DNA from 2 places in the Dellaglioa sp. L3N genome. Region 2 is predicted to be linked to the other one. Evidence: riboswitches for the same ligand, from Rfam matches in the RefSeq annotation. Region 2 holds a riboswitch; the other holds the start of a gene.

Region 1 (16,163 bases), 590 kb from region 2:
AGAAACAACGAGTTGCCATTGCACGCGCATTAGCAATGAAACCCAAAATTCTATGTTATGATGAGCCAACTTCGGCACTAGATCCAGCGCTACGCCAAGAAGTAGAAGATATGATATTATCATTGAAAGCTGATGGGATGACTCAGATTGTGGTTACACATGATGTGCCATTTGCTGAAAATATTGCGGATAAATTGTTAAAAGTAAAACCGCTTGAAGATTAGAGGATAACAAATGACTCAATTAATGAAAAAAATTATTTTTCTTATGCTATTCATGTTACTCTTTGTGGGATTAGCAGGATGTAGTAAAGCTGGAACAAAAAATAATAACCAAACAATGAATACAACTGATAGTTGGAAAGCAATTCAAAAAAAAGGGACTGTCGTTATTGGAATTGATGACAGCTTTGTGCCGATGACCTTTAGACAAAAAGATGGCAAATTAGTGGGATATGATGTTGATTTAGCTAAAAAAGTCTTTAAAAAATATGGACTCAAAGTTGATTTTCAAACGATTGATTGGTCTATGAAAGAAACTGAACTAAAAAATGGCACAATTGATTTAATCTGGAATGGGTACACAAAAACGACGGCACGTGCTAAAACGGTTGCGTTTAGTCGAACTTATTTAACTAATAAACAAGTATTAGTGACAAAAAAAGCCAGCAAAATTACGTCATTTGCTAAAATGCAGCATAAAATATTGGGTGTTCAAAGTGGATCTGCTGGATTTGATAGTTTAAATTTGCATCCGCGTATTTTAAAAGATACAATTCAAAATAAGGAACCTGTTCAATATGATTCATTTGATAATGCATTTATTGATTTGAACGCTGACCGTATTCAAGGCCTTTTAATTGATGATGTTTACGCGAGCTATTTTATTAAACATCAAGCAGACTCAGATGCATATAACGTGATTGATGGCAAATTCAAAACTGAAGATTTTGCTGTTGGTATGAGAAAATCGGATAAAACAATGCGATTAAAGATTAATGCAGCAATCACTGACCTACAAAAAAGGGGTCAACTAGAAAAAATAAATCAAAAATGGTTTGGTAAGAACACAACTGTTCAGAATAATTAATTTCGGAGGAACCAGATGACATATGTAAATATTGCCGTATTACTTGTTTTTGTATTGAACTCACTAGCTGCAATCGTGACCGTTTTTAGAGAAAAACGGGATATTGCTGCAACCTGGGCATGGCTACTGGTATTGACAATTATTCCTATCTTCGGCTTTTTAATTTATCTTTTTGTGGGAAAGAAAATTTCTAAAGAAAAGATATTTGATATTAAAACCCAAGGTCATATGGGTGTTGATCAGTTAGTCGATAGGCAAAAGCAAGAATGGGCTAGAGGAGAACTAACCACGAGTGGTAAATTTACCGATGATGTGAATGAAATTATGCACATGTTTTTAGAAATAGATAAATCGATTTTAACAAAAAAGAATGATGTTCGATTATTGACTAATGGTCATGATAAATTTGAAGCATTATTTAAAGATATTCGTGAAGCTAAACATCATATTCATGTTGAATATTACACCATTGAAGATGGTCGCATCGGGAATGAATTGTTAACATTACTTGAGGCTAAAGTTAGTGAAGGCCTTGAGGTTAGAGTTATTTATGATGCACTAGGGTCAAAAGGGACAACGAAAAAGTTTTTCAAACATTTTGAAGAACTAGGTGGGAAAGCAGAAGCCTTTTTTGGGTCGCGTTTTTCATTTTCAGATTTTCGATTGAACTTCAGAGATCATAGGAAAATTGTTGTCATCGACGGTAAGATTGGGTATATCGGTGGTTTTAATGTTGGTGATCAGTACTTAGGCGAGAGTGAAAAGTTTGGCAATTGGCGTGATACACATATGCGTATTTTTGGAAGCTCAGTTAACTCAATGCAAAGTCGATTCATTATGGATTGGAATGCAACTGCAAGAAACGACCAAATTAATTATCGCTCAATTTATTTTCCTAAAACGGAATCTAAGGGTAAAGTGAATATACAAATTGTATCCAGTGGACCTGATTCGGAAATTGAACAAATTAAAAAAGGTTATATTAAGTTAATTAATTCAGCTAAAAAATATATTTATATTCAAACACCATATTTAATTCCGGATGATTCCGTTATGGAAGCATTGGACATTGCCGTATCGTCTGGTGTTCAGGTTAGAATTATGGTGCCTTCGATGCCAGATCATGCATTTGTTTATCGTGCGACACAATATTATGCGAAAGATTTAACAAATATAGGCGCGGAAATATACCAATATAATAATGGGTTTTTGCATGCAAAAACAGTTGTAATTGATGATATGGTTGCTTCTGTAGGCTCGGCCAATTTTGATTTTAGAAGTTTTAAATTAAATTTTGAAGCTAATGCATTTATTTACGATGCAGATGTCGCTATTTTACTTAAAAATATTTTTGAAATTGATATGGAACAAAGTGATCTCTTGACGAAGAAGTATTTCAATGATCAATCTTATTGGTTGAAGTTTAAACAACAGTTTTCAAGACTACTTTCACCTATTTTATAATAATGAAAACGTTTGACATTTGTGGAGTTGTATGTGATATTATTAATTGGAGACCAACACAAAGGGGAGCCAGATATTTGGCTGAGAGTGAAGAAATTCAGACCCTTGGAACCTGTTTGTTAATGCAAACGTAGGAATTGTGTGTAGAAGATTAACACCTTCTTTGTGCTTGGTTTACTAAGTCAAAGGAGGTTTTTTTGTTGGAAAGAAAAAGATTATTAATTTTGCTAGAAGGGGTCATTATGGCCGCTTTAGCAATGGCACTGTCGTTTGTACCTAATCCACCGAACATTGATATTGCACTGGGTATTTTACCTATTGTGGTGTACAGTTTAAGGCGTGGTTTGAAAATGGGGTTAATCATTGGATTATTATATGGGACTTTACCTATTTTAATCGGAACAGCTTATGTTTTAACACCCGTTCAGGCTATTTTAGAATATCCTGTTGCTAATTTTGTGTTAGGATTTGCTGGATTGTTCTCAACTCGCTTTTTGGGTCAATTACGGGCAAAAAATATGCGAGGTGCGTTACAAGCACTAACTTGTGCCATTTTACTGGCTGTCTTTTTAAAATATTTTGCTCATTTCGTGGCGGGCATTATTTTTTGGTCAAAATATGTACAGTGGGGATTGTCACCAGTTGTGTATTCAGTCGTTATTAATGGTGGAAGTATGATCGTTAACATGATTATTGCGATGTTAATTCTTAGTGTTATGCTTAAAAAAAGTCCAGGAATTTTTCTTGATAAATAATGATTAAAGTGAAAGACGGATACTATTATCCGTCTTTTTTTATACAATAAATGACTTGTTAACCGTAAATTTTAGACAAAAAAATTCACGACATATTTCAGCCGTGAATTTTCAATCATTTTCATCTTATTAAGCAATTGACATAACTGCGGTTAAAACAACGCCACCGACTGTTACGAGAATCATTAACCACACGACAACCATCGTGATTTTTTGGAACGTAGATTTCTGTTTTTTCATGATTTACACAACCTCTCAAATCTAATAGTGTAACTATAACTTTTTTGATAGTCATATGTCAACTTAAAAATAGTCGTTTTTCTTTAAATAATAAGCGGTTAATAGGCAGATAATAAGGGTTATTAACTGTAACCACCAGAATGAAAATGAAATGTTTGCACCAGGAAGTTTAACGTTCATACCATACATCCCACCCATAATGGTTGGAATCGTTAATATAATTGTCATAGATGTTAAAACCTTCATAACAATATTCAGATTATTTGAGATAACAGATGACACCATTTCACCATAATTATCTAAAATTTTAGTTTGAATACTTGTCATGGTTTCAGCTTGTTGATTTTCAATTAGGACATCTGTAAGTAAATCATCCGTGGCTTTTTGTTTGAAATGTTCGTTTGAATCAGCCATTGATTTTAGGACGGGATTATTTTTTGTAAGTGCTGCGTCAAAATAAACTAAACTTTTTTGCATGGACATCATTTGATAATATTGTTCATTTTTGGTTGCTTTAGCAAGTGTTTTTTCGAGATTTTCAGTTTCTTGAATGATGTTATTCAGTGCAAATACAAAGTTTTGTGATAAATACCAAAGTAACTTTAAAGTGAATTGATCAGATGTCGTTGTTTTAATTTTGTGAATGGGACTATCTGAAATAAACTCATTGATAAAGTCGGGAACACTATTTGATATCGTAATGATAGCATCATCTGCTAAAACGATTGAAAAGGGAAATGTTTGATATTCTAAGTAGCCTAATGAATTTCGAACACGATGGGGATATTGCATTAGGACTAAGTCGGGAACGACGTTTTGAGATAATCCTTCAGTTCTTGAATTTTCTTGATCATCTAAAACCGCAGTGACATAATCTCTGGGCATGGCATGTTCGCTAACAAGTTCATCGATTTCGGCGTCAGAAGGGTTAGTGACATTAATCCAGCAAAGTTTGCTATATTCTTTTATTTTTTCAATTTTTCCTGATTCAGTTGATTTGTAATATTCTATCAATTATAAAGACTCCTTTATTCGTGATTCCAGTACTCAGTATATCAAATTTTTAAAGCTTTCGTTAATTCAGACATCTAGTTGTTAAGATTACCCCAAATACGCTATAATGAAAAGCATAACGATAACCTAAATTGAAATATATTGTAGAAACATCTATAATATAAGACATTGATTTTATGAAAATGAGGGATGAATATATGTGTGGATTTGCAGGCGTATTAAGTGACAGACATAAAAATACAGACAAAGATTATGACAAAATTGTTCATAATATGACAAAAATGATTGTCCATCGTGGACCTGATGATTCAGGCTATTTTAGTGACGATGATATTACAATGGGCTTTAGACGATTAAGTATTATTGATATAGAAGGTGGACACCAACCCCTTTCATATGAAAATGAACGTTATTGGTTAACATTCAATGGTGAAATCTATAATTATATTGAATTACGTGAAGCCTTAATTGCTGATGGCTATGAATTTAAAACAGATTCTGATTCAGAAGTTATTCTTGGTATGTATGCTAAATATGGGGCAGAAGCGGTTAAACAATTCCGTGGAATGTTTGGATTTGTTATTTGGGATACACAAGAAAAAACGCTTTTTGCAGCGCGTGATCAATTTGGAATTAAACCATTTTATTATGCGACAGCTGATGATAGCTTCTATTATGGTTCTGAAAGTAAAGCTATTTACAAAGTATTAAAAAATAAGACATTTGATAAAGATGCGCTTCAAGATTATATGACCTTTCAATTTGTACCAGAACCAGAAACGTTAACTAAAGAAATTGATATGTTACAACCAGGCCACTATTTAACTAAAAAAATGGGCGAAAAACCAGTTGTAACACAATACTTTTCTGCTGAATTTCATCCAGTAGTTCGGCCAGAAGAAACGTATATTAAACGGATTAAAGACGTTTTAATTGATTCTGTTGAAAAACATATGCGTGCTGATGTGCCAGTTGGGTCATTTTTATCAGGTGGGATTGATTCATCTATTATTGTTGCCATTGCTAAAGAATTGAATCCAAATTTGGAAACTATTTCAGTTGGATTTGAACGTGAAGGTTATAGTGAATTGGATGTTGCACAAGAAACTGCCGAGAAATTAGACGTTGCTAACTTTAGTTCTGTTATTACGCCTGAAGCGTTTATGAAGGCCTTTCCACATTTCATCTGGAATATGGATGATCCCTTGGCTGATCCGGCTGCTGTGCCTCAATATTTCCTTGCCAAAGAAGCTAGAACACGTGTGAAGGTTGCTTTGACAGGTGAAGGTGCCGATGAATTATTTGGTGGGTATACAATTTATCATGAACCAGAATCATTAAAAGGGTTTAAATATACAAAACCAATTAATGGTGCGTTGAACAAAATTGCCCAAATGATGCCCAAAGGAATGCGTGGACAAAGTTTCCTTCTTCGTGGGACAACACCAATGGAAGATCGCTATGTGGGTAATGCGTTTATCTTTAATGAAAAAGAAAAACAAGCCTTCTTTAAAGATTACAATAAAAGCCATCCTTTCCAAAGTATTACTGGCCAATATTATGATGCATCAAAAGATTACAATAAAATTGATCAAATGCAATTTATTGATATGCATACTTGGTTAAATGGTGATTTATTGCATAATGCTGATCGAACAACGATGGCACATAGTATTGAATTAAGAACGCCATTTTTGGATAAAGAAGTTTTTGCAGTTGCTTCAGAAGTACCTGCAGATTTAAGAATTGCACATGGTACAACGAAATATATTTTGCGTAAAGCGGCTGAAGGAATTGTTCCTGATCACGTTTTAAATCGTAAAAAATTGGGCTTCCCTGTGCCAATTCGTTTCTGGTTAAAAGAAGAAATGTATGATTGGGCTAAACAAATCATCAATGATTCTCAAACAGATGAATTTTTTAATAAACAATATTTCTTAGATTTATTGGATGAACATCGTGATGGCGTTCGAGATAACTCTAGAAAAATATGGACTGTTTTAACGTTTATGGTCTGGCATCGAATTTACGTTGAAAGTGATATGTTAGTAGATAGCGAAACAATGACAGAGAAAGCTAAATAATAAATAGTGGGAGTTCAAAATAATGACAATTATGGTTCAGAAATTTGGTGGCACCTCGGTTCAAGATGACGAGTCAAGGCGTGCTGCCTTGAAACACGTAAAGTATGCAGTCGATAAAGGGTACCAAGTAATTGTCGTTGTTTCTGCAATTGGGCGTCAAGGGGCTCCTTATGCAACCGATTCATTATTAGGACTTGTCGATGGCGAACAATCGTTACTTTCAAATAGAGAGCTTGATATGATTGTTTCTGTTGGTGAAACTATTTCTGCTGCAGTTTTTTCTGAATTGTTGAATAAAGAAGGTATTAAAGCAGCTGCTTTGACTGGACAAGATGCTGGTGTTGAGACAAATGATGACTTCCAGAATGCTAAAGTGATTAATATCAATACTGATTTAATTGATGCTGCATTCAACGATGCTGATGTTTTAGTTGTAACCGGATTTCAAGGGGCTACGAGCCAAGGTCAAACGACGACAATCGGACGTGGTGGAAGTGATACAACGGCAGCCTTACTTGGAGCAGCGTTAAATGCTGAACGTGTTGATATCTTTACTGACGTTTCAGGGATGATGACGGCTGATCCTAGATTAGTTTCAAAAGCTAAATTTCTTAAAACCGTTAGTTATGAAGAAGTGGCCAATATGGCTCATGAAGGCGCAAAGGTTATCCATCCGCGTGCCGTAGAAATTGCCCAACAAGCTCACGTGCCTGTTCGAATTCGGTCAACTTGGCAAGGGCCTGAAGAAATGGGAACGCTTGTTACGGATCGTAATTTAGGCGTTAAACATTACCGAAGTGTAACCGGAATTGCTCATGTAACGGGGTTAACACAATTTACGATTGAAACAGCTAACCATACTGCTAAAGATGTTTTCAATTTAATGGCAGATAATAATTTGAGTGTTGATTTCATTAATATCTCACCTGGTAAAGTTGTTTTTAATTTATTTAGTGATGATGAAACAAAAGCAAAACAATTATTAGCAGATGCTAAAATGTCTGTTTCAATCCTTAATAATTGTGCAAAAGTGTCAATCGTAGGTGCTGGTATGACAGGGACTCCTGGTGTCACATCAAAAATTGTGACAGTATTAGATGAACATCATATTAATATTCTTCAAACGACTGATAGTTATACGACAATTTGGATTTTGGTTCAACAAGACGATTTGAAAACTGCCGTTAATGCGTTACATGACGTCTTTTTAAACACGATCTAAAGGAGTACTTTATGAAACTCTTAACTTTTTTTGGAACTTGGTATGGGTCAATTATTTTAGTCGTTAGTTACCTTTTAATTTTATTGTTACTTAAACGTATCTTACGAAAGTATTGGCCTAAAAGGCTAAAAATTGTTGACTTCTTACCACCACTACTTCTCTTGTTAACACATCTGTTATCAGTACAAGAATATAATTTATCACTTGTACCATTTGTCATACTGGCTTGGTGTCTAATTGGTATTGCTAGTGCATTGATGTTTGCGTATCGAGATGGGGAATTGATTTATGCCAAATTTTTCACAGTTATCTGGAAAATCACTGACATTTATATGATTCTTTGGTATCTTATTGTGTTAACAATGATTTTAATTTAATATTACTTGCCCCACCTTAATTATTTTAAATAAGATGTTTAAATCACTTAACCTAAAAGGGTTGAGTGATTTTTTTTATCTATAATACTTTGAAAATATAATGTTTTGAAATTAGGTGGTGGAATGTGGGGCATTGTGGTAAAATTTAAATAGTTACTACGAAGGGGGGCGTGCACAATGTTTATGGGTGAATTTAAACACACATTGGATGCCAAAGGCAGATTAATTATTCCAGCTAAGTTCCGTGAGGAATTAGGTGAAAAGTTTGTTGTTACGCGTGGTATGGATGGTTGTTTGTTTGGATACACACAAGCTGAGTGGACGCTCCTAGAAGAAAAAATAAAAGCACTTCCTTTAACAAAAAAAGATGCCCGTGCTTTTGTGAGATTTTTGTATTCAGCAGCAACAGAATGCGAGTTCGATAAACAAGGTCGGATTAATATTCCCGTTCCTTTGAGGACCCATGCTAATTTAGAAAAGAAATGTGTCTTAGTTGGGGTTTCAAATCGCTTTGAAATATGGAGTGAGGAACGTTGGGCTAGTTTCTCAGAAAATGCAGCAGAAAACTTGGATGAAATTGCAGAAAATATGATTGATTTTGGTTTTTAAATAATGGTATGAAAGGAGACAAAAACTATGACGGCATTTGAACATGAAACGGTTCTCTTAAATGAAGCAGTTGATGGATTGGCAATCAATCCTGATGGTGTGTATGTTGATTGTACTTTGGGCGGTGGCGGACATAGTGCTTTAATATTGTCTCAACTAAGTCTGAACGGGCACTTATACGCCTTTGATCAGGATCAAACAGCTATTACATATAATGAAGAACATTTAAAAAAATACATAGAAAATGGGCAAGTTACGTTTATTAAACGTAACTTTAAAGACTTAAAGGTTGCCTTGTTAGAGCTTGGTGTGACAGAAGTTGATGGGGTGCTCTATGATTTGGGCGTATCATCACCACAGTTTGATGTGGCAGAACGAGGGTTTAGTTACCAACATGATGCACCGTTAGACATGCGCATGGATTTGAGTGCAGAATTAACTGCCAAAGAAATTGTAAATAATTGGACTTATCAAGAATTAATTAGAATATTTTTTAGATATGGTGAAGAAAAATTTGCCAAATCAATTGCTCGTCAGATTGAAAGTGCTAGAGAAACTGAAGAAATTGTGACGACTAGTCAATTAGTTGAATTAATCAAACGAGGAATTCCAGCTCGCGCAAGAAGAACAGGTGGGCATCCAGCAAAAAAAGTTTTCCAAGCTATTCGAATTGCAGTTAACGATGAATTAGGGGTTTTAGAAGATTCATTAGAACAAGCCATTGATTTGATTGATGTCACGGGGCAAGTTAGTGTCATTACATTTCAATCGTTAGAAGATAGATTGGTTAAAACCATGTTCAAAGAACGAACGAGCCTTCCAGAGTTACCACCAGGTTTACCGGTAATTCCAGATAATATTCAACCAGATTATGCATTAGTTAATAGAAAACCAATTTTACCATCAGAACTAGAGTTGCAGAACAACAGACGTGCACACTCGGCAAAATTAAGAATTATAAAACGACTGAAATAATGATTAATAAAGGGGTTACATCGCATGGCACAAAATAGTACAGCAAGACCAATACCAACAACGCCGTCAAAAAAGTATAGAGAAAGCCCAAGACAGCAACCAATACATAAAACACAAGCTGGAACACAGCGTGTGGCACTTTCTAAAATTGAAAAATCATTATTTGGTTTGATTGGTGTTATTTCTTTGATACTGATGATTACGCTAGTTTCAGCACAGGTAAAATTATCGAATAGTAGTCAGTTTTTACAAAATATCAATAGTGAAATAACAGCTATTCAAACTAAAAGTTCTGATTTAACACAAGAAGTGAACGAACTTGCTAGTAACAATCGACTAAATGGTATCGCAGATAAGAATGGTCTTAACTTAAGCGAGAGTAGAATAAGGAATGTAACGAAATGAATAATCAAAAACAACGAATGATAAATAACATGAAAAAGAAACGTAGAAACAGGCAAAGGTTTGGTGTGTTACTGATCCTGACTATTTTAGCGATTCTTTTGATGTTTATCATTCGTTTTTCTTATATTGTGATTGGTGGGAAAGTTTCAAATGTTAATTTAAGCAGTCAGACGCAACTACTTTATGAAAATAGTCGGATTGATAAGGCAAGTAGAGGGACCATTTATGATGATTCTAATCAGCCCATTGCCGAAGATACAACAAATTATTCTGTCTATGCGGTTCTTTCAAAAAAATATGTTGGTGCGAACAATAAAGCTTTGTATGTTACTGATAAGAATGAAGCTGCAAAAGTTATTAGTGATGCTATTGGGATGAAAGAAACTAAAGTTTACGATATTTTGAATGCGAAAAAGGGGATTTATCAAGTTGAATTTGGGAACGCTGGTAAAAACTTATCATTAGAAACAAAAAATAAAATAGAAGCAGCTGGATTAAGTGGTATTTATTTCACTAAAACGCAGGCAAGATTATATCCTAACGGTGTATTTGCCTCTCATTTAATTGGTGTGACAAAAAGTACATCAAAAAAAGGTAACGCAACATTATCTGGTGTGATGGGCTTAGAATCAGCATTTAACAAGCAGTTGAGTGGAACAGATGGCTTGAAAAAGGTTCAAAAAGATAGTTATGGCTATCAATTACCGAATGCAAAGACAAAAACTAAACAAGTTAAAAATGGAAATAATATTTATACAACAATTGATACTAAGCTACAAACCTATCTTGAAACAACTTTGACACAGGTTCAAAAAAGTTATCAACCAAAATCAATGAACGTTGTGATTATGAATGCTAAAAATGGGAAAATATTAGCAGCCTCTCAACGACCTACATTTAATGCGGATACCAAAAGTGGTATTTCAAAAATGTGGCGTGATTCATTAATTGAAGATAGCTATGAACCTGGGTCAACAATGAAAGTCTTTACGATGGCCGCTGCGATTGAGAATGGCGCATATAATGAAAATGCACTGTATAAATCTGGTGTTTTAAAAGTAGGGACTAAAACAGTTCCTGATTGGAACACATCAGGTTGGGGCTTGATCACATATCGAGAAGGTTTCGCTCGTTCAAGTAATGTTGGTATGGCTAAGTTAGAACAAGCAATGGGTCCTACAGCATGGCTTAAATATATTAAAAAATTTGGTTTTCTCAAAAGTACTAACTTTGGGTTACCAAATGAAGCAAGAGGAAGCATTGAATTCCAATATCCAATTGAACAAGCTGATACAGCGTTTGGACAAGGGATTAATGTAACAACGATGCAGATGATGCAAGGTTTTACGGCTTTTGCAAACAATGGTAAAATGGTGAAACCAACACTTGTGAATAAGATTGTTGATCCTAATACAGGGAAAACAACTTATAAATCTAAAAAAACGGATTTGGGACAAGTGATAAAAAAATCGACGTCTAAAGAAGTTTTAAGCATGATGCAAGATGTCGTCTATAAAGATTATGGAACGGGTAATGCCTTCAAACTGGATGGCTATAGAATTGCTGCCAAAACAGGGACAGCGCAAGTTGCCAATTCTGATGCCACAGGTTACCTAACTGGTGATGCAAATTATGTCTTTTCAGTTGTAGGGATGGCGCCGGCTAAGAATCCTAAATATATCATGTATGTGACAATGAAACAGCCACAGAATATGCAAGGGACAACGGGCAATGCAATTTTGGCACAAATTTTCAATCCATTGATGAAACGAACATTGGAAGAGGATAGTTCGACAGCTAAAGCATCATCTAAAACAAATGTAACAGTTTCAGACGTCAAGGGTAATAAGACGTCTTCAGCCAAATCAACATTGAATGAACAAAATTTAGATGTGGCAGTTATTGGAAATGGTAGAACAGTAGCCAAACAATATCCAGCTGCTGGTTCCACGGTATTATCAGGACGTAAAGTACTACTATTAACCGACGGTGAGAGAGTGATGCCTGAATTAACGGGTTGGTCGAAGAGTGATGCCGTTAATGCCGCAGAATTAATGGGCTTAAAATTAAAAACAACGGGTAGTGGCTATGTATCATCTCAAAGTATTAAAGCTAATACAGTTGTGAAAAAATCAGCAACAGTTAAACTAACGTTAAAATAAAAAGGTGAATGGTAGATATGAAAGCAGATAAATTAATTCAAAGTTTAAAATTTAAGCAAGTATCGATGGCGATTGATCCAAAATTAGAGATTAAATTACTCACTCAGGATACAAGAGAAGTTGTTGAAGATAGTATCTTCGTTGCTGTAGAGGGCTATACGGTTGATGGTCATAATTTTGTCAGTCAAGCAGTTGAAAAGGGCGCGAAAATCATTATTGCCCGTAAACCAATTGATGTATCGGTTCCCGTGGTTTATGTGCAGGATACAAACCGTGCAATGGCAATTCTTGCTGATGTTTTTTATGGTGTTCCAAGTCAACAGATGAGAATGATTGGTGTTACCGGCACAAACGGTAAGACAACGGTCACTCATTTGATTGAACAAATTTATCGTGATTTAAACCAAAAAACGGGATTAATTGGGACAATGTATCGCAAAATAAATGACACAATTTATCCTTCGAATAATACAACACCTGATGTGATTACACTGCAACGGACTTTGGCAAAAATGAAACAAGAAGAAGTTGAGACGGTTGCAATGGAAGTTTCGTCACATGCATTGGTATTGGGACGTGTATGGGGCATTGATTTTGATATTGCTGTTTTTACTAATTTAACGCAGGATCATTTGGATTTTCATAAAACTATGGATAACTATGCGCATGCCAAAAGTATGTTATTCGCTCAGTTAGGTAACCATTACACAGCTTCTGGTGATGCAAAAGTAGCTGTTTTAAACTTTGATGACCCAGTTGCGCGAACATTTACGCAATTTACGTCTGCTCAGATTTTGTCATATGGGATTGAAAATGATGAAGCGATGATTCAAGCAAAAAATATTGAAATTAAAAGTCATGGAACTGAATTTGATTTGGTTCTTTTTGGCAAAGTGACTCATGTGACCATGCAATTAATCGGTTTGTTTAATGTGTATAATATGCTTGCTGCATTTAGTGCTGCCTATGCTGCAGGATTAAATGAAACACAAATTATTAAATCACTTGAAAAAGTGACAGGCGTTAAAGGCCGTTTCCAATTAGTTCCTTCTAAAACGGGTGTTAGTGTTATTGTTGATTATGCACATACACCAGATGGTTTATTAAATGTTTTAGAAACCATTCAAGACTTTGCTCAAAACAAAATTTATTGTATTGTTGGTTGCGGTGGTGATCGTGACAAGAACAAACGACCTAAAATGGCAAAAATTGCTGCAGATCATAGTGATTATCCCGTATTTACAATGGATAATCCCAGAACTGAAGATCCTAAACAGATTATGGCTGATATGTTGACGGGGATTCCAGAAAATCGTGCGACTGTTATAATGGACCGACATGAGGCAATTGCTGAAACAATCAAGAAAGCACAACCAGGTGATGTTGTTTTAATTGCCGGTAAAGGTCATGAAGATTATCAAATTCTTGGTCGAGAAAAAGTTCATTTTGACGATGTTGAAGAAGCAACGAAAGCACTAAATAAAAAATAACAATTAAGTGAGGATAAGACAATGACAAAACCAGAAATGATCATTCCATTGGTGAGTGGCTTTGCATTAACATTTATGTTTATGCCATTATTTATTGGCTACTTTAGAATGCGCAAACAAGGCCAAATGATTAGAGAAGAAGGACCAAAATGGCATGAAAAAAAGTCGGGGACACCGACTATGGGTGGCTTTGTCTTTAATATTGCCATTATTATTACAGCCATATGGACATCATTATGGGCTCATGCCATGACGCCATCAACAATGATTATGGTTTTCATCTTGTTTTTATATGCTGTACTAGGATTTTGGGATGATAGTATTAAATTATTCAAACGACAAAATGAAGGCTTAAAAGCTTGGCAAAAATTGTTAGGGCAAATCATTGGTGGCATCATTTTAACAGCTGTTTATATGCATGAAAAGTTACCTCTTTCAATTAATATTTGGGGATTCGGTGAAGTCTCAATTGGGATTCTCTATGCCATTTTTATTATTATTTGGTTAGTTGGTTTTTCTAATGCTGTTAATTTAACTGATGGCATTGATGGCTTAGTTTCCGGACAAGCAATTATTGCTTTCGGTGCATACGCTGTTATTGCACAAGCCCAGCATCAAGAAGATGTCCTTATTTTTTGTTTATCAGTCATTGGTGCTTTAATTGCGTTTATTTGGTTTAATCATAAACCGGCTAAAGTATTCATGGGAGACATGGGCTCGTTAGCATTAGGTGGCGCATTAGCGACTGTCTCAATTTTATTACATCAAGAATTATCGCTGATTTTTATTGGTATTATTTTCGTTTGCGAAACGGCAAGTGTTATTTTACAAGTGGCTTCGTTCAAATTAACCGGTAAACGTATCTTTAAAATGAGTCCAATTCATCATCACTTTGAAATGAGTGGTTGGAATGAATGGAAGATTGATATTGTCTTTTGGACGATTGGTTTAATTGCTGCAATTTTGACGTTAATAGTTATTTTATAAAGGGAGATTTAATTGGAATGAAGAAAATTACGAATTATCAAAATAAAAAAGTTCTAGTTGTCGGTTTAGCAAAGAGTGGGTTGAATGCTGCAAAATTATTAAAAGATTTAGGCGCATTCGTGACTGTGAACGATCATAAGAAGATTGATGACAATCCTGAAGCAAAGGAACTTTTAGCTGAAGGTATCAAAGTGATTACTGGTGGTCATCCACTCTCTTTACTAGATGAGGATTTTGAGTTAGTCGTAAAAAACCCTGGCATTCCATATACAAATCCATTGATTGCTAAAGCAATGGAAAAAGGATTACCCATCATTACGGAGCCAGAACTTGCTTACGAAATTTCAGAGGCACCAATGATTGGTGTTACGGGAACAAACGGTAAAACAACGACTACGACTTTAATCTCATTGATGTTGAATCAAGAGAGAAAACAAGGGCAGGCGTTCATGGCTGGTAATATTGGTATTCCATCTGTTTCTGTGGCAAGAAAAGCAACTAAAAATGATATTATTGTGACAGAATTATCGAGCTTTCAATTATGTGGTATTGATCAGTTAAAGCCTGAGATTGCAGTTATTACTAATATTTATGAAGCACATACTGATTATCATCAAACGCGTGAAAACTATGTGAAAGCAAAAATGAGAATAACAGAAAATCAAGATTCAGATGATTTTCTTGTTGTTAACTGGGATTTGGAAGAACTTCATGAACTTGTTAAAGCAAGCCGTGCCCAAATTGTACCGTTTTCTAGATTAGACAAAATTGAAACAGGTGCTTACGTAAAGGACGACAATATTTATTATCAAGACGAATTAATTATGAAAACAGCTGATATTAATATTCCTGGTGAGCACAATATTGAAAATGCACTTGCAGCTATTACGGTTGTTAAAATTAAAGGTGTAACAAATTCGGCTATTAAAGAAGTTCTATCAACATTTACGGGTGTGCGTCACCGGACACAGTTTGTTAGTGTCTGGCATAATCGTAAATTTTATAATGATTCAAAGGCAACCAACATTGAAGCAACTGAGATGGCTGTTAAAGGTTTTTCACAACCAATTATTTTGTTGGCTGGTGGGTTAGATCGTGGATTTACATTTGAAAAATTAGTTCCTGTTCTTAAAGAACATGTGAAGGCAATGATTGTTTTCGGTGAAACTGCTGATTTAATGAGAAGTGCAGGTGAAGCTGCGGGGATTACCGAAATTAAGCAAGTGACTGATGTTGTTGCGGCTGTACCGGAAGCTTATAAATTAAGCGCTGACAATGATATTATTTTGT
Region 2 (16,163 bases):
AACGAACATAAAAAAAAATCATAGTATAACATTGATGCCTGCAATCGCTGATGTCATGAAATTAGCTGGTGTCAAACCTGCTGAATTAGATCGAATTGTGGTTGCACAAGGTCCAGGCTCTTTTACAGGACTCAGAATTGGTGTTGCAACGGCCAAGACACTCGCTTTCACGTTAGATTGTGAATTAGTGGGAGTGTCTAGTTTAGCTTTATTAGCTGCGGGTATTACCACAAATGGTGAAGCAGATATTGTGCCATTATTTGATGCACGTAGAAATTATGTTTTTTCAGGCTTATATACCAATGACGACAAAATGATAAATGAGTTACCTGATCAGCATCGAGAACTTGTGACTTGGGTAACTGAATTAAAAAATCGTCAACGCCCACAAATTTTTGTTGGGACTGATGTTGCTTTGTTTAAAACACAAATCGTTGCTATTTTAGGCGAACAAGCACAATTTCCAGCGGCATTTTTGAATGTCCCACAAGCTTTTATTTTGGGACTTATTGGTAAAGATATGGCGCCCGTTGAGCAGGAAGATTTTATTCCTCATTATCTACGTTTGACGCAAGCAGAAACACAATGGTTAGAAACTCATTCAGATAAGGATCATAATACCTATGTTGAAAAAATTTAGAGCACGAGTAAGACGTATTATCCCAGAATTAGGGTTAAATGAACCAGCAAGAACATTAGTTTTTCAAAATCATCGGATTCAAATTAGAAATGAAGCTTATTTTATGACGCGTGCTGTCGTTCCTGATATTCCCGAATTACTTGAGATTGAAAAGGCCGTTTATGGTGGAAAATCACCATGGAGTGCTAAAATATTCGAAGGTGAGATTAGCCAAAAAGGCAAAACACTTTACCTTGTATTGCGTAAAGAAGATAAAATGTTAGGATTTGTTGGTTGTTCAACGAATGCCAAAACAGGGGATGTGCATATTGCGAATATTGCCGTTTTACCCGAATGCCAAGGAAGAGGAATGGGTAATTTTTTGGTTACGGCAATCACAAAACGTGCGCGATTAATGAAATTTAAAACGGTTAGTCTAGAGGTCCGTCGTGATAATCAGACGGCATTGAATTTGTATCATCAATTAGGCTTTAATAAAGTCGGCATACAAGAAAATTATTACGTTGAAGACGGCCAAGATGCCGTTGATATGTTACTTAAATTAAGATAGAACAATACGGAGTAAACTGAAAGGAGTCCCGATGAACACAGAAAAAAGAAATTTAATTTTAGCATTTGAATCAAGTTGTGATGAGACGAGTGTTGCAGTTGTCGAAGATGGTCATCTTATTTTATCGAATATTGTTGCGACACAAGTAAATAGTCATAAGCGTTTTGGTGGGGTTGTGCCTGAAGTGGCTAGCCGTCACCATATTGAACAAATTACGAGTTGTATCAAAGACGCGATGACAGAAGCTAATGTCACTTATGAAGATTTGGATGCTGTTGCGGTAACTTATGGCCCCGGATTAGTCGGCGCCTTATTAGTGGGTGTTTCTGCTGCTAAGGCTATCGCATTTGCGCACGAATTGCCCTTAATTCCGGTCAATCATATGGCTGGACATATTTTCGCAGCACGTTATAAAGCTGAGCTAGTTTATCCATCAATGGCTTTACTTGTTTCAGGAGGGCATACTGAATTGGTTTATATGCCTGAAGAAGGTCAATTTGAAATTATTGGTGAGACACGTGATGATGCAGCTGGTGAAGCTTATGATAAAGTTGGGCGTGTTCTAGGGATGACTTATCCATCAGGTAAAAAAATCGATGAGCTTGCTCACACGGGACAAGATACGTTTCATTTTCCACGCGCAATGCTCAAAGATGATAATTATGACTTCAGTTTTAGTGGCTTAAAGAGTGCCTTTATTAATACGGTTCATCATGCGGATCAATTAGGTGAATCGTTGAATCAGGCTGATTTAGCAACTAGTTTTCAACAAAGTGTTGTTGATGTTCTTGCTGAAAAAACAATTCGTGCTTGTCATGAATATGATATTAAACAATTAATTCTTGCTGGTGGTGTGGCAGCTAATAAAGGGCTACGCGCTAGACTTGAATCTGATATGAAAAAATTGAATGGTGTTGAATTTGTTAAAGCACCTATCAATTTATGTGGCGATAATGCTGCAATGATTGGTGCGGCTGGCTACGTTGAATTTCTTAAAGGTCAACGTGCTGGATTGGATTTGAATGCTGATCCTAGTTTGGAATTTGATTGGATTGCTTAGTAGGACTAAAAGACGCCTAACTCATTGAAGTTAGGCGTCTTTTTAATCAATCTTTTTAAGATAATGGTCTGGTAAAATAAGTTGTGTTAAGTAAATGAATAAGCCTAGTCCAAATAAAATAATCACAGTTGTGCCTAAGCTAAAGTCCAATTGTTGTAATGGGTAGTAGGCAAAAATTCCGATGACCCACCAAATAAGATTCAACCAGTAAGGTAACGTCTTTTTCGTAACGAAGTAAGTGACAAAGACAATCGTATAGAGTGGCGTGAATACTGATGCGATGAAATATAAAAAGGTTTGATAACGATCGATAGGAACTAACCACGCAATCAGTAAGCCCATAATGACAATCAGGATACTCATTAATTTGACCCTTTTAATGGGATGTATATTTTGAATATTAATGGTTGCTGATAGGACATCTAAAAAAGTTGTTGTGACAGTTGAAAAGATGATGATAAATAAAGCAATAATACCTAAACCTGAAGTTGCTAAAAATGATGTGAAGTCAGTAAAGCCAGTTCTAGTGGTTAAAAATAATCCGATTGTAAACATGATTAAGCTACCAGCGAAGTAGCCCAATGAACTAATTGAAGACAATGCAATTGGATATTTGGTTGCTTTTGTATAATCGCCAATTAAAGGTAACCAAGATAATGCCATTGTGATATTTAATTCAACAGCGGATCCAAATGTCATTTGACCAAGATGAGATGAAGTTGAAACGGGTGTTTTAAAAATTAAAAAGAGCATAACGGCCGCACCTATGACTAACAAGCTAACAACAATTAAATTGATGCGATATAAGTTGCTTTTACCAACTAATAGCCAAATGATGATGCCAATAGCCATGATGAGTCCCATGATAATTGTATTTTTAAAACTGAATAGCGCATTTGAAACGCCGTTCATGGCTGAAATGGCGTTCACAATCATGACAGCTGTCCAACCGATTAATTGAACGAGATTAATCAGTGAGAATAAGAGAACACCTGTCGATCCAAAAGCAATTTTTGTTGATTGGATAGCTGTTTGATGTCTTTTCGCACCAATGTAGCCAGCAGGTAATAAGAAGAGACCACAACCGATTAAATGACCTATTAGGATGGCCCAAAATCCATTTAAGAAACCAAGTGGCGCTAATAACATACCAGTCATAATTTCAGCAATTGAAATGGCAGCGCCTAACCAAATTAAAAATTGACTCCGTAATTCTTTAGGTTCCGACATCCTAATTGGCCTCCAATTTGAAATAATGATTGATGGATTGGACCGTTTTTTCAATATTAGGACTTTGCGCAATTAAAGAGATGACGGCAACGCCTGAAACGGCTGATTCAGCTAGTTCGGCTAAATGAGTTTCTGAAATACCACCAATGGCGACAATTGGGTGACGACTGGCGGTTACTAATTGCTTTAGGTTAGCAATTCCGAGTGGTGCATCAGCATCTGTTTTTGAATGGGTTGGGAAAATAGGCCCACTGCCAATATAAGCAATAGCTGGTAATTGATTTGCACGTTCTACTTGTTCGAGCGTATGACAAGAAAGGCCAATGGCTAATTTACCCATTGCTAGTTCAATAACGTCTTGAATTGCTTGATCACTTTGCCCAACATGAATGCCATCGGCTTGGATTTCAAGTGCTAGTGGGAGATCGTCATCAATAAAAAAGGGGACCTTGTAGTCTGCACATAGTTGCTGACAGTTAAGTGCAAGTGCCTTTTTTTGTGTTTTATTTAAAGGATTCAAAGGGTTTTTTTCTCTAAATTGAAAACAAGAAATCCCAGCTTGTAAGGCTTTTTCCAGAGTGGGTAATAATTGGTTCTTGGCAACGTCCTGCGTGCCTGCGATAAAGTAACTGGCTAACCATGATCGATTAAAGTTTTGCATGTTGTTCCTCCTCACGATAGGCCCAATGATTTAATGGTCCATGTCCATGCCCGACAATAATGCCATTTTTAATGGCGGCTTCAACATACTTTTTAGCAGTTATAATCGCCGCATCGATAGGTTGCCCTTTTGCTAATTCCGCTGCAATACAGGCTGAAAGGGTATCACCCGTTCCGTGAGTGCGAATTGTAGCCACGCGGTCAGAGGTCATCCAGAATGAATGACCATTTTCTAGTAAGACAAAGTCACTTGCTGTATTTTCAGAATTTTGATGGCCGCCTTTAATGATGACATTTTTGGCACCTAATGCGCTTATTTTTTGACTAGCCGCAATCATGTCTTTTTTAGAGTTAATAGTGAAACCAGTAATGACTTCAGCTTCAGGAATATTGGGTGTGACTACGGTCGCTAAGGGAATTAATTTTTCTTTGATGGTGGCCACTGCATCTTCAGTAAGTAGTGTTGCGCCACCTTTGGCAACCATAACAGGGTCAACTATTAAGGGGCCAAAGTCATATTTTTTGAGATTTTCAACGACAATCTCAACGTGCTCTGAATCAGCAAGCATCCCCGTTTTACATGCTTTAATAGCTAAATCAGCTGCAATTGAATTAAATTGTTCATTAATAATTTGAGCCGGTAAGGGGAAGCTGTCTTGCACACCTAACGTATTTTGGGCAGTAATGGCAACGAGAACGGTTGCGGCATAGACGTGGCGTTCCTGTATCGTTTTTAAATCAGCCTGCATGCCAGCACCACCACTGCTGTCAGATCCAGCAATCGAAAGAACTTGTGGGAAATTAGTCATTTTATTCAGTCCCCCATAGCAATTTGTTCAGCGATTTCTTTTGGCGTTATCAAATGTAATTTATCTAATAAATTAACAATGAAACTACCAGGTTGTTCAGCGTCTAATTCTTGCGCAACAAGTTCGCCAGTTATTGCAAAAACAAGGCAGGCCATTCTAGCTGCTTCAAAGTAATCTTCTTTAGAAACGGCCGCAAATGCAGCGATTAGACTTGAAAGCATATCACCTGAACCCACGTGAATTTGGAAAAGGGGTGTGCCATGTGTCACTGTTGCTGCACGGACACCATCAGAAATATAATCAGTTGGACCACTTAAAACAACCGTACAATTGTAACGTTGGGCTGCAATTTTTGCGACTTCTGCTAGATTTGCAGAGCCATCACCTGCGTCAATGCCTTTAGCCTGCCATTCAATCCCAGCTAATGCTGCAATTTCACCCGCATTACCTCGAATGAAATCAAATTTAAAACGAGTTAGTAAGTCTGTAATTACTTTTTGACGATAAGGCATTGCAACAGCAACGGGATCCATGACGAGAGGAACCCCTAATTCATTGGCGGTTTGACTAATTTTTTCAATATAAGGCAATTCAGTACTTCTGAATGATCCCATATTAATTGCTGCGCCGGAAGAAATTTGTAACATCTCTTTGGTTTCTTCAATTGCACTAGGCATAATAGGTGAGGCACCAATTGCGTTAAGTCCGTTAGCAACGTCTTGCACCGTAATATAATTTGAAAGGTTAAAAATGACTGGGTTTTCTGCACGAATCTTATTGAGTAATTCTAGTTTCATAGTTTCTCCTCTTAAGCACACAAAAACCCCACTCTTTGACAAAAAAATCGTAGAGTGGGGTCCTTCTTCACACTTTCCTACGCAAGTTTTGACTTACAGGTTCGAAGGGATTAAGTTGTAAAAACTTATCTCAGTTCTTCTAAAGAACACCCCTAGTGTACTTATATTTAATTTTTAGGTTACTAATAGAGAATAGGCTTTCATTATTGTTATGTCAACAGAAAATAAAAAAAGAAACTAACTTATTCCAGAGCTAAGCTAGCTTCTTCCCAGTCATTTTCTGTTGTTTCAATTGCTGTTTGAACTGTTTGTAATTCAGTTTGAAGTTCTTGGAGTTTGTCAGCATCACTGAAAATATCAGGCTGTGACATTTTTTCTTCAAGTTCTGTTTTATGTGTTTCTAAAGTACTTAGTTCAGTTTCTAAACGTTCAATTTTACGAGTTAATTTGCGTTGTTCTTTTTGGGTTTCTTTGTTTTGTTGATAGTTAGTTGCTGGTTTAACTTCAGGAGCTGTCGGATTAGAAGCAGTTTCAAGGGCCTCTTTTTCAGCTTCAATAGCTTCTAGTTCTTCTTTTTTATCAACATAGTAATCGTAATCACCCATGTAGTAAGTAGAACCTTCTTTTGAAACTTCAATAATACTTTCTGCAACTTTATTAATAAAGTAACGGTCATGGGAAACGAGTAGGACTGTACCGTCAAAGTTAGAAATGGCTTTTTCAAGAACTTCTTTACTATCAATATCCAAATGGTTAGTGGGTTCATCAAAGATTAAAAAGTTATCTTTATCCATAGCCAGCTTAGTTAAAGCCAGACGTGCTTTTTCGCCACCACTTAAATTTGAAACACGTTTCAAAACATCGTCACCTGAAAATAGAAAGCTACCTAATAATGAGCGTATGTCTGTTTCAGGTGTTGTTGGATGATCATTCCAGAGTTCATCTAGAACAGTATTTTTATCTGTTAATTGATTTTGTTCCTGATCATAGTAACCGATATGGACATTGGCACCGAAGAAAGCTTCGCCGCGAATGAAGGGAATCTGACCTAAGACACTTTTAAGCAAGGTTGATTTACCAACACCGTTCGGACCGACAATTGCTTGCACTTGATGTTTATGTAAATCGATTGAGACGGGTTCAGATAAAACAGTATTGTCGTACCCAACAGCTGCATTAGCAACTGTTAGAACGATATTACCACTTTCATCGGCTGCTTTAAAACTAAAGCGGGGTGCTTTTTCGTCACCATCTGGGCGATCAACTTTGTCCATTTTTTCAAGCTGTTTACGCCGACTTTGTGCTCGTTTGGTTGTTGATGCACGAACAATATTTTTATTAACAAAATCTTCAAGTTTTTCAATTTTATCTTGTTGTTTTTCAAAAACTTTCCATTCTTGTTTTAAGTTAGCTTCTTTTTTGACAATAAATTGGGAATAATTACCATTATAGTGGGTTGTTTCATGATGACTCATATCGTAAACTTCTGTGACGATTTTATCCAAGAAGTAACGGTCATGAGAGACAATTAAGAGGGCTCCCGTATAAGTTTTCAAATAACCTTCTAACCATGTTAAGGTTTCAATATCTAAATGGTTAGTCGGTTCATCTAAAATCAATAAATCACGTTTTTCTAAAAGTAATTTAGCTAATGCTAAACGTGTTTTTTGGCCCCCAGAAAGGGTTCTGATATCACGATCAAAATCTTCTTCATAAAATCTAAAGCCATGTAAGACGGAACGAATTTCTGATTCGTAACCATAACCATTTTTTTCACTAAAATCATGTGACAGTTGATCATAAGTTGATAATAGTTTGTCGAATTTTTCAGAATCTTCTGCATTTTTTGGATCAGCAATTTGGGCTTCTAATGCATGAATTTGCGTTTCCATTTTCTTGAGATAATCAAAGACATGACTCATTTCTTCCCAGATTGAACGTTCGGAAGAAACAATGGTTGTTTGTGCTAAGTAGCCAATAGTCATCCCTTTATGTTTAATGATTTGACCGGCATCAGTGGCTTCTTGATCAATGATCATTTTAATTAATGTTGATTTACCGGCACCATTCCGGCCAACTAAGGCAATTCTGGCATCGTCTTTAATATCCATATTAACATTTTCGAATAGAACGTCAGCACCGAAATAGCGGGCTGCTTGTTGGACTTGTAACAGGATCAAAACGAATCCCACCTTTCTTTTTTAAAGTGATACTTGAATGATTAATACGAAACTGTTCATGAGAATGTGTGCAATCATTGACGTTTTAATACTACCAGTTCGTTTATAAAGGTAACAAAAAAGTAAACCAATTAAAAAGTAGATGGCTAGATGTCCATCATTGTGCGCTAGACTGAATAGTAAACTGGAAATAATTGCGGCGAACATTGGTGGTATAAAACTGGCTAAGTTACCGAAGAAAACTTTTCTGAAAACAAGTTCTTCCATAATAGGGGCGCCAAATGAGATTGCCAACATATAATAGGGATATTTTGTAACAATCGTCATGATTTCACTTGTATTCTGTGAAGGCACAGTCGTTTTTAAAAGTGAGTAATAAATCGTTTGAATAACGGACTGAATAATTAACGTTAAAATGAATCCGAGAAATCCCCACAAAATAATTTGTGTCCAATTAGAATGACCACTAATTGAATTTTTAGTACTGAAGTAATAATTTAGCCAAACTAAGAGGATCGCACCTAAGGCATAGTCAGCTGTCATAACCGGATAGATAATCGATTTTAGAGAAAATAGTTGATTCAGAACCGTTGGTAGAACAAAGATGACGAGATAGCCTAATAAAATGGCAATTGAATTTTTACTAGTTGATTTTGACATGAAAACTCCTTTAAATATAATTAGTTAGTCGTGCATTATTTTGTCGAACAAATTCGTATGATAAGTATAGCATAATTGGTCGGATAACGAATTTAATTCATATGAAAACTTCTATCAAATAAGAGCTGAAATACTTGCAATTGTCCGTAAAATTGATTATAGTTAATTTTGTGATTAGCACTTAGGAAGATAGAGTGCTAAATAATAGTGTTGGAGGGATAGAACGTGTTAAAACCATTAGCAGATCGAGTTATTTTAGAAGTAACTAAAGAAGAAGAAACAACGGTAGGTGGTATTGTCTTGGCAAGTAATGTACAAGAAAAACCACAAACAGGTAAAGTTATTGCGGTGGGTGATGGCCGTACAATGGATAATGGTGAGAAGATTGCCGTTACTGTCAACGTCGGACAAACCGTTTTATTTGATAAATATGCCGGATCAGAAGTTTCATTTGAAGGTAAAGACTACTTGATTGTGCACGAAAAAGATATCGTCGCAACTGTAGATTAAGTTAAATTTTAAATTTAAAGATGAGGTGGATTAATTATGTCAAAGGAATTAAAATTTTCTGAAGATGCTCGTTCAGCAATGCTTAGAGGTGTTGACCAATTAGCCAATACGGTTAAATCAACTTTAGGACCAAAAGGCCGTAATGTTGTTTTGGAAGAATCATATGGCTCACCAACAATTACAAATGATGGTGTGACAATTGCTCGCGCTATTGAATTAGAAGACCATTTTGAAAATATGGGTGCTAAATTAGTGTCAGAAGTTGCTTCAAAAACCAACGATATTGCTGGGGATGGGACAACAACTGCAACTGTTTTAACACAAGCTATCGTGACTGAAGGTATGAAAAATGTGACGGCTGGTGCTAACCCTGTTGGTATTCGTCGTGGAATTGAAGCTGCTACAAAAGCTGCAGTTGCTGAATTACATGAATTATCACACAAAGTTGAAACAAAAGAAGACATCGCGCAAATCGCTTCTGTTTCTTCAGCTAATGATGAGATTGGTGCTTTGATTGCTGACGCTATGGAAAAAGTCGGTAATGATGGCGTAATTACAATTGAAGAATCAAAAAGTATTGATACCTCATTAGATGTTGTTGAAGGGATGCAATTTGATCGTGGTTACTTGTCACAATACATGGTAACTGATAACGATAAAATGGAAGCTAACTTAGAAACACCATATATCTTGGTGACTGATAAGAAAATTTCTAACATTCAAGAAGTATTACCTTTATTACAATCTATTGTTGAACAAGGTCGTCCATTATTAATCATCGCTGATGATGTTGATGGCGAAGCTTTACCAACCTTAGTCTTGAATAAAATTCGTGGGACATTCAACGTTGTTGCTGTTAAGGCACCTGGATTTGGTGATCGTCGTAAAGCAATGCTTGAAGATATCGCTATTGTAACGGGTGCTACAGTGATTACTGATGAACTTGGCTTACAATTGAAAGATACAACCATTGAACAATTAGGTTCAGCTGGTAAAGTCAATATCACAAAAGAAAACACAGTGATTGTTGAAGGTTCTGGTGATAAAGCTAAAATTACAGAACGTGTTGGTTTGATTAAAAAACAAATCGATGAAACAACTTCTGAATTTGATCGCGAAAAATTACAAGAACGTTTGGCTAAATTATCTGGTGGGGTTGCTGTCATCAAAGTCGGTGCTGCAACTGAAACAGAATTAAAAGAACGTAAATACCGCATTGAAGATGCTTTGAATGCCACACGTGCCGCAGTTGAAGAAGGTTTCGTTGCCGGTGGTGGGACAGCATTCGTTAACGTTATTGGAAAAGTTGCTGCACTCGAAGCAACTGGTGATGAATTAACGGGTATCAAGATTGTGCAACGTGCTTTGGAAGAACCTGTACGTCAAATCGCTAAAAATGCGGGTCTTGAAGGTTCCGTTATTGTTGAAAAATTAAAATCAGAAAAAATAGGTATTGGTTTCAATGCCGCAACTAATGAATGGCAAGATATGATTGAAGCTGGAATTGTTGATCCAACTAAAGTGACTCGTTCAGCATTGCAAAATGCAGCCAGTGTTTCTGCTTTATTGTTAACAACTGAAGCAGTTGTTGCCGACAAACCAGAACCAGAATCTGCAGCTGACCCACAACAAATGCCTGGTGGCATGGGCGGTATGATGTAACCCAAGTTTCATAAAATAATAAAATTTAAAGAGTTATCACTCTGCGCTAATTGCGAGTGGTAACTCTTTTTTTGTGGGGAATAAAGTTCATTTATGGTGTTGTATATTTAAATATAAACGGGTAAAATAGAGTGAATTCGGTGGATAGGAATTAGTGAATAAAATAACTATTCGGTAAGATGAACGTACCGTCAGGGCAACGTTTATGAATAATTTTTTTAAATTTAGAACATAAGGGGTAAAGATGAAATGTGGCGTTATTTAAAGAGATTGTTAATTGGGAAACCATTGAAATCTTCTGAAGAGGGAAATCAACAATTATCAAAGTTTAAGGCATTAGCTCTTTTATCATCAGATGCATTGTCATCTGTGGCGTACGGGACTGAACAAATTGTGACCGTTTTGGTTGGTTTTTCTGCGATGGCAATTTGGTATTCATTACCGATTGCGTTATTAGTTTTAATTTTATTGGCATCAATCACCATTTCTTACCGTCAAATTATCCATGCTTATCCTAAAGGTGGGGGCGCTTATGTCGTCTCAAGCAAAAATTTAGGTGAAAAAGCAGGTTTAATTTCCGGTGGCTCACTTTTAATTGATTATATGCTAACTGTTGCGGTTAGTGTGTCCGCAGGGACTGAAGCGTTAATTTCTGCGGTGCCATCATTGTATGGGCATCAAGTGGTTATTTCAGTGATTATTATTATTTTAGTTATGGCAATGAATTTACGTGGGTTACGTGAATCTGCTTCATTCTTAACGGTACCCGTTTATCTGTTCGTTGTGATGATTATTTTAATGTTACTTGTTGGTGGTTATAATATTATGACTGGTCAAGTGCCTTATCATGCAACAGCTGCTGTTGGGACTGCCGTTCCTGGTATCACAATGGCCTTACTTTTAAAAGCATTCTCATCAGGGTCATCTTCATTAACTGGTGTCGAAGCGATTAGTAATGCAGTGCCTTTCTTCAAAAAACCACATGCTAAAAATGCAGCGGCTACTTTAACCATTATGGCAACTCTTTTAGCTGTCTTCTTTGGTGGTATTACACTATTAAACTACTGGTATGGGATTGTACCTACTGAAAAAGTAACGGTTCTTTCTCAAATTGCACAGACAACATTTGGACAAGGTATTTTATATTATATTTTCCAATTTTCAACCGTGTTAATTTTGGTATTAGCTGCGAATACTGGATTCTCAGCTTTCCCAATTTTGGCCTTTAATTTAGCTAAAGATAAATTTATGCCCCATTTATATATGGATAAAGGTGATCGTTTAGGTTACTCTAACGGAATTATCACGTTGGCAGCTGGTTCAATTATTTTAACGTTCATTTTTAATGGGTCAACAGCCTTATTAATTCCGTTATATGCGGTGGGTGTGTTTATTCCATTTACGTTGTCTCAAACAGGGATGATTGTAAAATGGTATCATGAACGTCCAAAAGGCTGGTTGATGAAGGCCTTCTATAACTTCTTAGGTGCTTTTATTTCACTAAGTATTTTATTGATTCTCTTTAGATACCGTCTATCAACTGTATGGCCATTCTTTGTGATTATGCCAGTTATGTACGGGATATTCTATAAAATTAATGATCATTACAATAAAGTTGCTGAACAATTACGATTGACAGAGGAAGCAGAAATTCACGATTACGATGGTTCTACGGTTATTGTGTTAGTAAGTTCTGTGACCCATGTGACAACTGGTGCCATCAATTATGCGCGTTCAATTGGTGACTATGTGATTGCAATGCATGTGTCTTTCGATACAAATCCTGAAAAAGAACATGAAACGGAACGTGAATTTAAAGAGCGTTTCCCTGGTGTCCGTTTTGTTGATTTGCATTCGTCATACCGATCAATTGCGTCACCCGTTGTGAAATTTACAGATGTGATTGCTAAGAATGCTGCTGCTCGTAATTTTACGACAACAGTTTTAGTGCCACAATTTGTACCAAGAAAACCATGGCAAAATATTTTGCATAACCAAACAAGTTTAAGATTAAGATCAGTTTTAAACTCTCGTGAAAATATTATTGTTGCAACATTTAACTATCATTTGAAAAAATAATGACTAAAAAACATCGATTAATTTTAATTGATGTTTTTTTGAATTTATTTAACAACGTGGTATAGTTATAAAGATATTACTAGACAATACTATAAGGAGAGATACTATCATGTTTCCAATTATCGTAGCATTTTTCGCAACAGCGCTTATCTCCGCGTTGTTAACGCCAGTGGTTAGATTTTTTTCACTTAAAATTGGGGCAGTTGATGTTCCCAATAAGCGACGAGTAAATAAAGTTGCAATGCCCACAATGGGTGGTTTAGCTATTTTTATCGCCTTTAGTTTTACGAACTTTTTTGTTTTACGAAATCAATATCCCATTAAAATGTTAGTGACGTTATTTATTGCTGAATTGGTAATTATTGTCACAGGGGTCTTAGATGATAAATTTGAATTAAATCCACGTCAAAAGATGTTTGGTATTACAGTTGCCGCCTTGATTGTATATTTTTTCTCAAATATGCGAATGACAACATTGACGATTCCTTATTTTGGGATTGTTAATCTGGGCTGGTTGAGTTTGCCTATTACGGTTATTTGGATTTTGGCTATTACAAATGCAATTAATTTAATTGATGGGTTAGATGGACTGGCCACAGGGGTTTCAATTATTGCCTTGTTTACAAGTGGGTTAGTGGGCTATTTCTTTTTAGTTAATACAAATAGTTACATTGCCATCATGATGTTTACGTTGGTTGCCGCTTTGATTGGATTTTTACCGTATAATTTTTTCCCGGCTAGAATTTATTTAGGGGATACGGGTGCGTTATTTATTGGATTTATGATATCAGTTTTTTCATTATCTGGGTTAAAAAATGCTACTTTCATCTCAATTATTGTCCCGGTCCTGATACTAGGGGTTCCTATTACAGATACAGTTTACGCCATGTTACGTCGGATTTTAAATAAAAAACCAATTTCTCAAGCAGATAAACATCATTTACATCATCGCTTAATGCAAATGGGATTAACGCATCGTCAGACGGTATTGGTTATTTACGGGCTTGCGTTAATTTTTTCGTTTATCTCATTACTTTATCCCATTTCATCAATTTGGGGGTCAATATTAATGTCAATTGCGACCTTAATTGGATTGGAGCTATTCGTCGAATCTATTGGATTAGTTGGTTCCAAACGAAAGCCGTTATTAAATTGGATTAAAAAAATTGTTAAAACAATGACTTCGAAAAAATAATTAATAAAAAGGATGCCCAATTAGGGGCATCCTTTTTTAGTTGGCTGGAATTTCATGGTATAAATCTTGACCTAATTTAAAGGTAATCTGATTACTGAGTAGGTTAATTAGCTGGTCTTGTAGAGTGTTCAGTGCCTTTTTATCGACTGCTAAAGTAAATTCAACAGTTTCAAGATAAGTACTTTGTTGAATGGTAATGTTATTTTTCTCAAGATAGTTTTCAAATTTTCCAACATTAGAGTAAGCAATTTGACAAAGGAGTTCCGTTTGTAAAACGCGTTTAATGATGCCAATTTGTTCAATTGCTTGTGAAGTAGCATTACTGTAAGCCCGAATTAAGCCACCAGCACCTAATTTTATCCCACCAAATTTCCGACTGACAACGATACAGGTATTTTTAAGATGATTGGTCTTAATAACTTCTAGAATTGGTGTTCCGGCTGTTCCAGAGGGCTCGCCGTCATCACTTTGACGTTGAATTTCGGACTCAAGGCCAAAAGTGTACGCAAAACAGTGATGTCTGGCCTTAGGTTCTAATTTCTTAACTGATTCAATGAAAGCCACGGCTTCATTTTCAGTTGTAATTCTGGTAATCCGACAAATAAAAGCAGATTTTTTTTCAATTAATGTGGCTGAACCAGATTCTTTGATGGTTAAATAATTTTTTGACATTATTATGATTCCTTTGCGTATTTAAATTTATGAAGGGATTGAAGCGCATGTTAATGGCAGATTTTTATGGTCGCCTAGTCACCAATTTGGAAATTGATGATGATAGCAATTTAGAAGGAATAACTGCATATCCAGGCATTTTCACTGAGAATAATCAAATAATTTGTCAAAGATGCCACTCAAAACTGAATTTGGTGACAGATCGATTACAAGGTGATCAGTATTATTGTCCCTATTGTCTGATATTAGGTCGTATCTCAACGGCAACGACACTTTATACTATACCTGAACCTAACTTGTTTTCAACTCATAAGAAAAGACCCTTGACGTGGAAAGGGCAATTAACGGCTAGCCAAGAAATTTGTGCTAACGAAGTGAAACAAGTTTTTGAAAATCCAGGGGCACGACATTTACTATGGGCAGTGACGGGTGCTGGTAAAACGGAAATGTTGTTTCCGGGTATCGAGGCTGCGTTAATGAATAATAAGCGTGTTTGTCTGGCATCACCACGTGTTGACGTGTGTATTGAGCTATTCCCGCGCTTACAAGCTGCATTTAAAGATATTGCTATTTGTTTATTACACGGGAAATCAACGGAGCCTTATCATTATACGCAGCTTGTCATTTGTACAACACACCAATTATTACGATTCCATAAGGCGTTTGATGTCATGATAGTTGATGAAGTAGATGCGTTTCCTTATGCACAAAATGACTTATTATTACGGGCAACGAAACAAGCCACTAAACTAAAAGGCGCAAGTTTATTTTTAACCGCAACGCCCAGTGAGTCACTCTTGAAAGAAGTTCGGTTAAAACAATTAACCGTGAGTTATTTACCCATGCGATTCCATGGGCACTTATTACCTGAAATTAAAATAAAGTTTGAAAAATCATGGGAAAAGCAACTTAAAAAGGGGCGTTTGCCAAGAAAACTGACAGTTAAAATGACGCAATGGATGCAGAGAGATGATCCGTTTCTCATTTTTGTGCCAAAAATTTGGCTGTTGGAACCCGTTTTTGATGCGTTTAAAAAGAAGTTTCCTAATTTAAAAGGGGCAACAGTTTATTCTGAAGATCCAGATAGATTAGATAAAGTTAAGGCCATCAGATCAGGCGAGTTACGGTATTTAATTACAACGACAATCTTGGAGCGGGGTGTGACCTTTGCTAACTTGGATGTATTTGTGTTAGGTGCTGATGACAAAACCTTTTCAACAGCAGCGTTAGTTCAGATAGCAGGTAGGGTTGGACGCAATGGTAATCGACCGTTTGGCGATGTTATTTTTTTATGTTGCCATTACACGGTCACGATTAAGAAAGCAGTTGGACAAATAAAAACGATGAATGGGAAAGCTAGGAAATTAAATAGATGAAAAACTGTAAAATCTGCCAAAATGTGTTCAGTCAGAAATTAACGTTAGCCTTTCTTGTGTCACTGAAACCTTATGAAAAGCAA

Evidence for each region. A riboswitch is a leader RNA that binds a small molecule or an ion and turns the genes downstream of it on or off. The one in region 2 is predicted to bind thiamine pyrophosphate.
Region 1: it holds a riboswitch for thiamine pyrophosphate, as region 2 does, so the genes downstream of both, thiT (energy-coupled thiamine transporter ThiT) here and thiM (hydroxyethylthiazole kinase) in region 2, are expected to answer to the same signal.

Annotation. Positions count from the first base shown of each region.
Region 1 is NZ_CM142928.1:1,088,918-1,105,080, reverse strand. It holds gene ACVPPR_RS05560 (amino acid ABC transporter ATP-binding protein) at 1-224, shown strand, start outside; gene ACVPPR_RS05555 (amino acid ABC transporter substrate-binding protein) at 247-1,089, shown strand; gene cls (cardiolipin synthase) at 1,105-2,553, shown strand; TPP riboswitch at 2,606-2,707, shown strand; gene thiT (energy-coupled thiamine transporter ThiT) at 2,754-3,308, shown strand; gene ACVPPR_RS05540 (DUF4044 domain-containing protein) at 3,438-3,548, opposite strand; gene ACVPPR_RS05535 (magnesium transporter CorA family protein) at 3,612-4,562, opposite strand; gene asnB (asparagine synthase (glutamine-hydrolyzing)) at 4,760-6,646, shown strand; gene dapG (aspartate kinase) at 6,669-7,868, shown strand; gene ACVPPR_RS05520 (DUF3397 family protein) at 7,880-8,245, shown strand; gene mraZ (division/cell wall cluster transcriptional repressor MraZ) at 8,423-8,854, shown strand; gene rsmH (16S rRNA (cytosine(1402)-N(4))-methyltransferase RsmH) at 8,882-9,829, shown strand; gene ftsL (cell division protein FtsL) at 9,854-10,234, shown strand; gene ACVPPR_RS05500 (penicillin-binding transpeptidase domain-containing protein) at 10,231-12,396, shown strand; gene ACVPPR_RS05495 (UDP-N-acetylmuramoyl-L-alanyl-D-glutamate--2,6-diaminopimelate ligase) at 12,414-13,886, shown strand; gene mraY (phospho-N-acetylmuramoyl-pentapeptide-transferase) at 13,908-14,873, shown strand; gene murD (UDP-N-acetylmuramoyl-L-alanine--D-glutamate ligase) at 14,891-16,163, shown strand, end outside.
Region 2 is NZ_CM142928.1:503,680-519,842, forward strand. It holds gene tsaB (tRNA (adenosine(37)-N6)-threonylcarbamoyltransferase complex dimerization subunit type 1 TsaB) at 1-640, shown strand, start outside; gene rimI (ribosomal protein S18-alanine N-acetyltransferase) at 624-1,190, shown strand; gene tsaD (tRNA (adenosine(37)-N6)-threonylcarbamoyltransferase complex transferase subunit TsaD) at 1,222-2,250, shown strand; gene cytX (putative hydroxymethylpyrimidine transporter CytX) at 2,293-3,480, opposite strand; gene thiE (thiamine phosphate synthase) at 3,482-4,141, opposite strand; gene thiD (bifunctional hydroxymethylpyrimidine kinase/phosphomethylpyrimidine kinase) at 4,128-4,949, opposite strand; gene thiM (hydroxyethylthiazole kinase) at 4,955-5,746, opposite strand; TPP riboswitch at 5,804-5,910, opposite strand; gene ACVPPR_RS02505 (ABC-F family ATP-binding cassette domain-containing protein) at 5,989-7,926, opposite strand; gene ACVPPR_RS02510 (lysostaphin resistance A-like protein) at 7,948-8,586, opposite strand; gene groES (co-chaperone GroES) at 8,812-9,096, shown strand; gene groL (chaperonin GroEL) at 9,133-10,758, shown strand; gene ACVPPR_RS02525 (APC family permease) at 11,008-12,837, shown strand; gene ACVPPR_RS02530 (glycosyltransferase family 4 protein) at 12,947-14,032, shown strand; gene ACVPPR_RS02535 (YigZ family protein) at 14,069-14,704, opposite strand; gene ACVPPR_RS02540 (DEAD/DEAH box helicase) at 14,734-16,080, shown strand; gene ACVPPR_RS02545 (ComF family protein) at 16,077-16,163, shown strand, end outside.